Priestia megaterium: one gene and its partner. The protein of the gene in region 1 binds, or shares a complex with, the protein of each later gene. Links are inferred from orthologs where the notes say so. Each region holds a gene or a part of one and is shown in the gene's direction. Other genes may lie near its edges. The genes, in order: LIS78_RS21820 and LIS78_RS20955.

Evidence for each region.
Region 2: the proteins of LIS78_RS21820 (region 1) and LIS78_RS20955 are in contact, whole or in part, in a crystal structure (PDB 6PRK), measured with the Bacillus subtilis proteins. The link is inferred for Priestia megaterium from one-to-one orthologs.

The regions. Positions count from the first base shown.
Region 1 is NZ_CP085442.1:4,211,393-4,214,548, reverse strand. The notes cover bases 200-3,021. They hold LIS78_RS21820 (YlbF/YmcA family competence regulator), read left to right. Parts: upstream 200-1,298; coding sequence 1,299-1,745; downstream 1,746-3,021. Other genes in these bases: LIS78_RS21805 (DUF7147 family protein), read right to left, coding at 2,498-2,884; LIS78_RS21810 (YlbG family protein), read left to right, coding at 2,143-2,418; LIS78_RS21815 (hypothetical protein), read right to left, coding at 1,751-2,065; LIS78_RS21825 (carbohydrate-binding protein), read left to right, coding at 812-1,198; LIS78_RS21830 (YlbE-like family protein), read left to right, coding at 476-712. Also shown: more of LIS78_RS21835, read left to right, coding at 60-199. UniProt on the Bacillus subtilis protein: Regulates sporulation prior to stage II. Positively controls the competence regulator ComK at a post-transcriptional level. May modulate the translation, stability or activity of ComS. May work together with YmcA to regulate community development.
Region 2 is NZ_CP085442.1:4,030,645-4,033,712, reverse strand. Bases 276-3,009 are described here. They hold LIS78_RS20955 (YlbF/YmcA family competence regulator), read left to right. Parts: upstream 276-1,293; coding sequence 1,294-1,725; downstream 1,726-3,009. Other genes in these bases: bcaP (branched-chain amino acid transporter BcaP), read left to right, coding at 2,672-3,009; LIS78_RS20950 (outer spore coat protein CotE), read left to right, coding at 1,951-2,496; miaB (tRNA (N6-isopentenyl adenosine(37)-C2)-methylthiotransferase MiaB), read left to right, coding at 276-1,292. In the rest of the region: more of miaB, read left to right, coding at 1-275; more of bcaP, read left to right, coding at 3,010-3,068. UniProt on the Bacillus subtilis protein: May work together with YlbF to regulate community development.

The DNA.
Region 1 (3,156 bases):
AAACGAGCTCTCTTTTTCTAAGATATAGTAGGCTATATTTAAGTATGAGGTGAGTGACTGTGAAGGAAACCAAACGAGAGCTTCATCCGTCCGTTGTGGAATTTAAACAATTTGTAAAATCACATCCCAAATTAGTAGAACAGGTTCGAAAGCAGCAAAAAACGTGGAAAGAGCTATATGAAGATTGGTATTTATTCGGTGCAGAAGATCCAATGTGGGAGGCATATCGTTCAGAAGAAAGTGCAAAGGCTGAACCAGCTGCTGCAACAGAGGAGAAAAAAGATATTATGGGTACAATTGTATCCTCGCTGAAAAACATGGACTTGAATCAAATGCAAAATCATATCACAAATGTAAATTCAGCTATTTCGAATATTCAACAAGTACTGCAGCAATTTCAACCATCTAAGCCATCCGGTGGAGGAGCAGCTTCCGGGCCAGGGAATCCATTTGGCTTTAGGAAAGATTAAACGCAATGAGAAAAGATATATACGAGTATATGCAGTCTCGTCCTAAACTCAACGACTTCGTTCGTGAACAGCCAATGTGGTACCGACGTTTATCTAGAAATCCTGAAGAACTGGAGAAATTTGAATTAGAATCCAAACACTACTACAAACAAACGATTCCTCATAAAGTCGAAAAGTTTTCGAATTCGATTCAAATGGCAAACATGATGTTTCATATGTTTCAGTCCATGAAAAATCAATGATCTCTGCATACATAGCGATGCAGAGATTTTTGCACATCATGAGTAAAAACAAAGAGTTTGTAAACACTATGGAGAAACGAATGATAAAGGAATGGTATTATGCGCTTACTATTAACGACGGCCTTATGTGTAGTTTCTCTGCTAGGATGCAACCATGATAAACCAAAACCTGAAACTAAAATTTCCTCTCAACCGCGGGCAGCTGAAACGTTTGGTGCAATGAATACAAAACCTTCACTGATGGTACACCAGCATGTGAAAGGACAAAACGTATACGTCGAATGTATTCTAAGCGGGTTTTCATTTTCAACAGAGAGTGGATTCCTTCAAATTACAGTAGATGGAAAACCATTTAAAGAAATGAAGCAAGCAGCCTTTGTTTTAAGTGATCTTCCAAAAGGATCTCATACTGTTACGATTGAACTGATGAAATCTAAAGAAGAAAGTTATCAAGTGAGGAATACCTTTACGGTTGAAATTATATAGTTAAAAAGTAGAACTTGTAGTAAATCAGTGTAAGCTGTTTTAGCAAGTTCTTTTTCTTTAGATCCAAAACGTGATAAGATAAAAACGGAGGTGCACAGCCATGCTGACAACAATGAGAACTGTTGAATTACTCGATGAGTCTGATCACGTAGCTAACATGGTGTTACAATCAGACGTAGCCGAGAACTATCGTCAATGTTTATATAGATTAAATAAAGATTCACATGCACAGGCATTAATTGCTGAATTTGTGAAAATAAAGGAACAGTATGAGGATGTTCAGCGATTTGGAAAATATCATCCTGATTATAAAACCATTACGAGACAAGTACGTGATGTAAAGCGTCAAGTTGATTTACACGCGACAATCGCTGCGTTCAAAAAAGCAGAAAATGAATTACAAAAGCTGCTTGATGAAATTAGCGTTATCCTTGGTCAAGCTGTTTCAGAGCACGTTAAAGTACCGACGGGAAATCCGTTTTTTGATACGGGAAGCAGCTGCGGCGGTGGCTGCGGATCTGGTGGAAGCTGTGGGTGCAGCGCATAAGCCGTTCACTGTATAAATCGAATGCAATCAGCACAGGAATTTCCGCAGCAGGCCATTTTACGCTGTGGAACGTAAAACCTGTGCTGATAGACATAAGTAAGATGCTGACTTCTGACAAAGGTCGAGCGCCAAGTAGCATTTGTATTGGATGTAGCAAAAATAGATGAAGCTTCTAGAAGCTCATCTATTTTTCTACGCTTAATTGATGTGTTTATATACAAAAAGGGTATATTTGTGATTTTTTTGAAAATGACTTGTTCAATAGCTCTGTGCTCGTTAAAATGAGTAAGAAAGAGCATCCAGATATCATCTAAATTCATACATAAAGCACCTACTTCATATAAAAGAATTTATGATAAAGAAAACCAATATAACGTATGCAAAAGGGGAACTAAATATGTTTGTTGAACGTCAAGGAATTGTGGCGTATGTGCATTCTGTTAAGCAAGCAAAAGCATTGCGAAAGTACGGAAATGTACATTACGTATCTAAAGAATTAAAGTATGTTGTCTTATATTGCAACCAAGATGGCATTGAAAAAACAATCCATAAACTTCAGTCTCTACCTTTTGTGAAGAAAGTAGATCCTTCTTATCGGCCGTTTTTAAAAACAGAATTCGAAAATTCAAAGCCAGATAAGGCGAAGGAATATGACTATAAGATAGGAATTTAAACAAAAAAGGAATGTGATGTACATTCCTTTTTTTATTTTACTTGCCCTTAGCAAACGAATAGGCAGGGATGAGATGAGATTATTGCATTGGCGGAATAAAGCGGTTCATTCGCAAAATGCCAATAAGGTGCTGATAGTATAGTGCTGTTTCTGGAAATGTAGTAGATGGTTTGACATCGAGTACCACAATTTCTTTTCCCGCTTCCTCAGCAGCTCGTTTAAATAACTCAACGCGCTTGCTGTCGTTTTGTTTTAAAACAATTCCTTCTCGGCAAACGTAAAGCGGTTGGAAATTCCCTTCAGCTGTTGGATGCAAGACAGCGACAAAAGAAGCTACTTGTCGATCTTCTTTTACTGTTCGCAGCATAATAAGATGAGCAAGACGATGTTTGTTGCTTTTGACAATCTCTAACAGCTCATAAATATCTGAATACCCTTCTCCGAGCTCAATAAAACGCTGAATCATATGTATTTCCCCCTTTATGTATTAAAAAGCAAACTCACGTAGTTTAATGTATCACTGAATATTTTAAGAGTAAATAAAAAAATCCCTACAACTACTCATTGTAGGGCCCTTCAATAAAGGGGTGTAATCACCTCTGCGATTACAAGCACCTTGATGAAGGCAAAGGGAGAGGAGAAACCGGAGGAAGAACTTATGGGGAAACGTAAGTCTTCTCCGCGGTTGGCAACAACATCGGTTAGATGATGTTGTTACTAGTCAGTATGTCCGTTTTA
Region 2 (3,068 bases), 180 kb from region 1 along the record:
ACGATACAGAAGTAATGGCTGGTATTTTTCTAGGCCTTGGCTACGAGCCAACTGACTCTGTTGAAGATGCTCATGTTATTTTATTGAATACGTGTGCGATCCGTGAAAATGCAGAAAATAAAGTGTTTGGTGAATTAGGACACTTGAAGGCCTTAAAGCGCGAGCGCCCTGAGCTATTAATCGGCGTCTGCGGATGTATGTCTCAAGAAGAGTCAGTTGTAAATAAAATTTTACAAAAACATCAGCACGTGGATATGATTTTTGGTACACATAACATTCACCGTTTGCCTCACATTTTAAACGAAGCATACTTAGCAAAAGAAATGGTGATTGAAGTATGGTCTAAGGAAGGGGATGTTATTGAAAATCTTCCAAGAGCACGTAAAGGCAGCGTCAAAGCATGGGTTAACATCATGTACGGCTGTGACAAGTTCTGTACGTACTGTATCGTTCCGTATACGCGAGGAAAAGAACGAAGCCGCCGTCCAGAAGATATTATCCAAGAAGTACGTCATTTAGCTGCTCAAGGCTACAAAGAAATTACGCTTCTAGGCCAAAATGTTAATGCATACGGAAAAGATTTTGAAGACATAACGTACGGCTTAGGCGACTTAATGGATGAAATCCGTAAAATTGACGTTGCTCGTATCCGTTTTACAACAAGTCATCCTCGAGACTTTGATGACCGTTTAATTGAAGTTCTTGCTAAAGGCGGAAATCTTGTCGACCACATTCACTTGCCTGTTCAATCAGGAAGCAGCGATATCTTAAAAATTATGGCACGAAAATATTCTCGTGAACATTATTTAGAGCTTGTTCGTAAAATTAAAGAAGCCATTCCAACAGCATCATTAACAACTGATATTATTGTTGGTTTCCCAAATGAAACGGATGAGCAGTTTGAAGAAACAATGTCGCTATATCGTGAGGTTGAATTCGATAGTGCTTATACGTTTATTTATTCACCTCGTGAAGGTACGCCAGCTGCTAAGATGCAAGACAACGTACCAATGGAAGTGAAAAAAGAGCGTCTTCAGCGCTTAAATGCTCTTGTAAATGAAATTTCTGCAAAGAAATTGAAGGAATATGAAGGTAAAGTTGTCGAAGTATTAGTAGAAGGTGAAAGTAAAAATAATCCGGAAGTATTAGCAGGCTACACGGAAAAAAGTAAGCTTGTAAACTTCAAAGCACCTAAGTCAGTGATTGGGCAACTTGTAAAAGTAAAAATTACAAAAGCCAAAACATGGACATTAAACGGGGAAATGGTAGAAGAAACAGCAGAGGTGAAGTAATATGGCGCAGTATAACAAGAGTGACGTAATTAAACGTGCTCAAGAGCTGGCAAAAATGATTGCTGAAACGGAAGAAGTAGATTTCTTCAAGCGTGCCGAAGCTCAGCTTAACGAAAACCAAAAAGTGCGTGAAAGCATTGCAAGCATTAAAAGCTTGCAAAAACAAGCTGTTAATTTCCAACACTATGGTAAAACAGAAGCGTTAAAACAAGTGGAGGCAAAAATTGATCGTTTACAGGAAGAGCTGGATGAACTGCCGATTATTCAGCAGTTTCAAGAGTCTCAAATAAACGTGAATGATTTGCTTCAACTTGTGGCTAACACTATTTCAAACACAGTAACGGATGAAATTATTGTGTCAACAGATGGTGATTTACTGCGCGGTGAAACAGGTTCACAGGTGCGAAACAGCCCTGGATCTAGCTGCTCATAAAGAAAAAATGCCTCAGCAATTTGCTGAGGCATTTTTTTGTGCATCATGTGGCATGAAAATTGGGCAGATTTTCTCTCTAATAATTGTCACGTTTTTCTATACCCTTGCATACAATGGAACATAGGTTTTTTATGCCTTAAACCTAGTTTCTTAAAAATAATGTGCAAACAAGTGAATGAGCCTGCATAGGATGAAATGAAGATAGTTTGAGGAGGGTATGCTCACATGTCACAACACTATAGAGAAATTATTACAAAAGCAGTCGTAGGTAAAGGTCGCAAGTTTACACAATCGTCTCATACGCTTGCACCGAAAAATCGACCAACAAGCATCTTAGGGTGCTGGGTGATTAACCATGAGTACAAAGCAAAGAAAAGCGGCAGCAATGTAGAAGTTGACGGCAGATATGATATTAATATTTGGTATTCGTACAATAATAATACAAAAACCGAAGTTTGGACGGAAACCGTATCATACAAAGATAATATTAAGCTGCGCTATAAAGACGAAGATTCGATTGGAGACGATTACGAAGTAATTGTTCGGGTACTGCAGCAGCCAAATTGCCTAGAGTGCACAATTTCACCAAATGGCAATAAAACGATTGTTCAAGTAGAGAGAGAATTATTAGCAGAAGTGATTGGTGAAACGAAGGTTTGTGTTGCAGTGAACCCGAAAGGCTGCGATGATGAAGACGAGTTTGATTTAGACGTAGATGATGATGAATTTGAAGATTTAGATCCTGATTTTATATTAGGAGACGATGAGTAACTAGGAAGAAGTTCTTCCTAGTTTTTTTATTTTTGCTATTTTAAGAAAATTCTTATAAAAACAAAAAAATATATTGCTTTTTGTCGAATGCGCAGTGTATAGTAAGTTTAAAGAAATTAATGCATTAATTTTCAGAAAATTTAGTTATATCAGATAAGTATTTTGGGGGTTTACTATGAGCGTATTTCGTAAAAAATCGATTGAAACACTAATTGGTGAAACCAATTCTAAAGGTGTTAAATTAAAAAAGGATTTAGGCGCTTTTGATTTAACAATGTTAGGAATTGGGGCAATTATAGGAACCGGAATTTTTGTGTTAACAGGGGTAGCAGCAGCCGAACATGCCGGTCCAGCTTTAGTTATTTCCTTCATTATGTCAGGACTTGCGTGTGTGTTTGCAGCTCTTTGTTATGCAGAGTTTGCTTCGACAGTTCCTGTTTCAGGAAGCGCATACACTTACAGTTATGCAACATTCGGTGAATTAATCGCTTGGATTTTAGGGTGGGACCTTATCTTGGAATACGGTCTTGCTTCATCTGCTGTAGCCAGTGGATGGTCGGGGTATTTTCAAG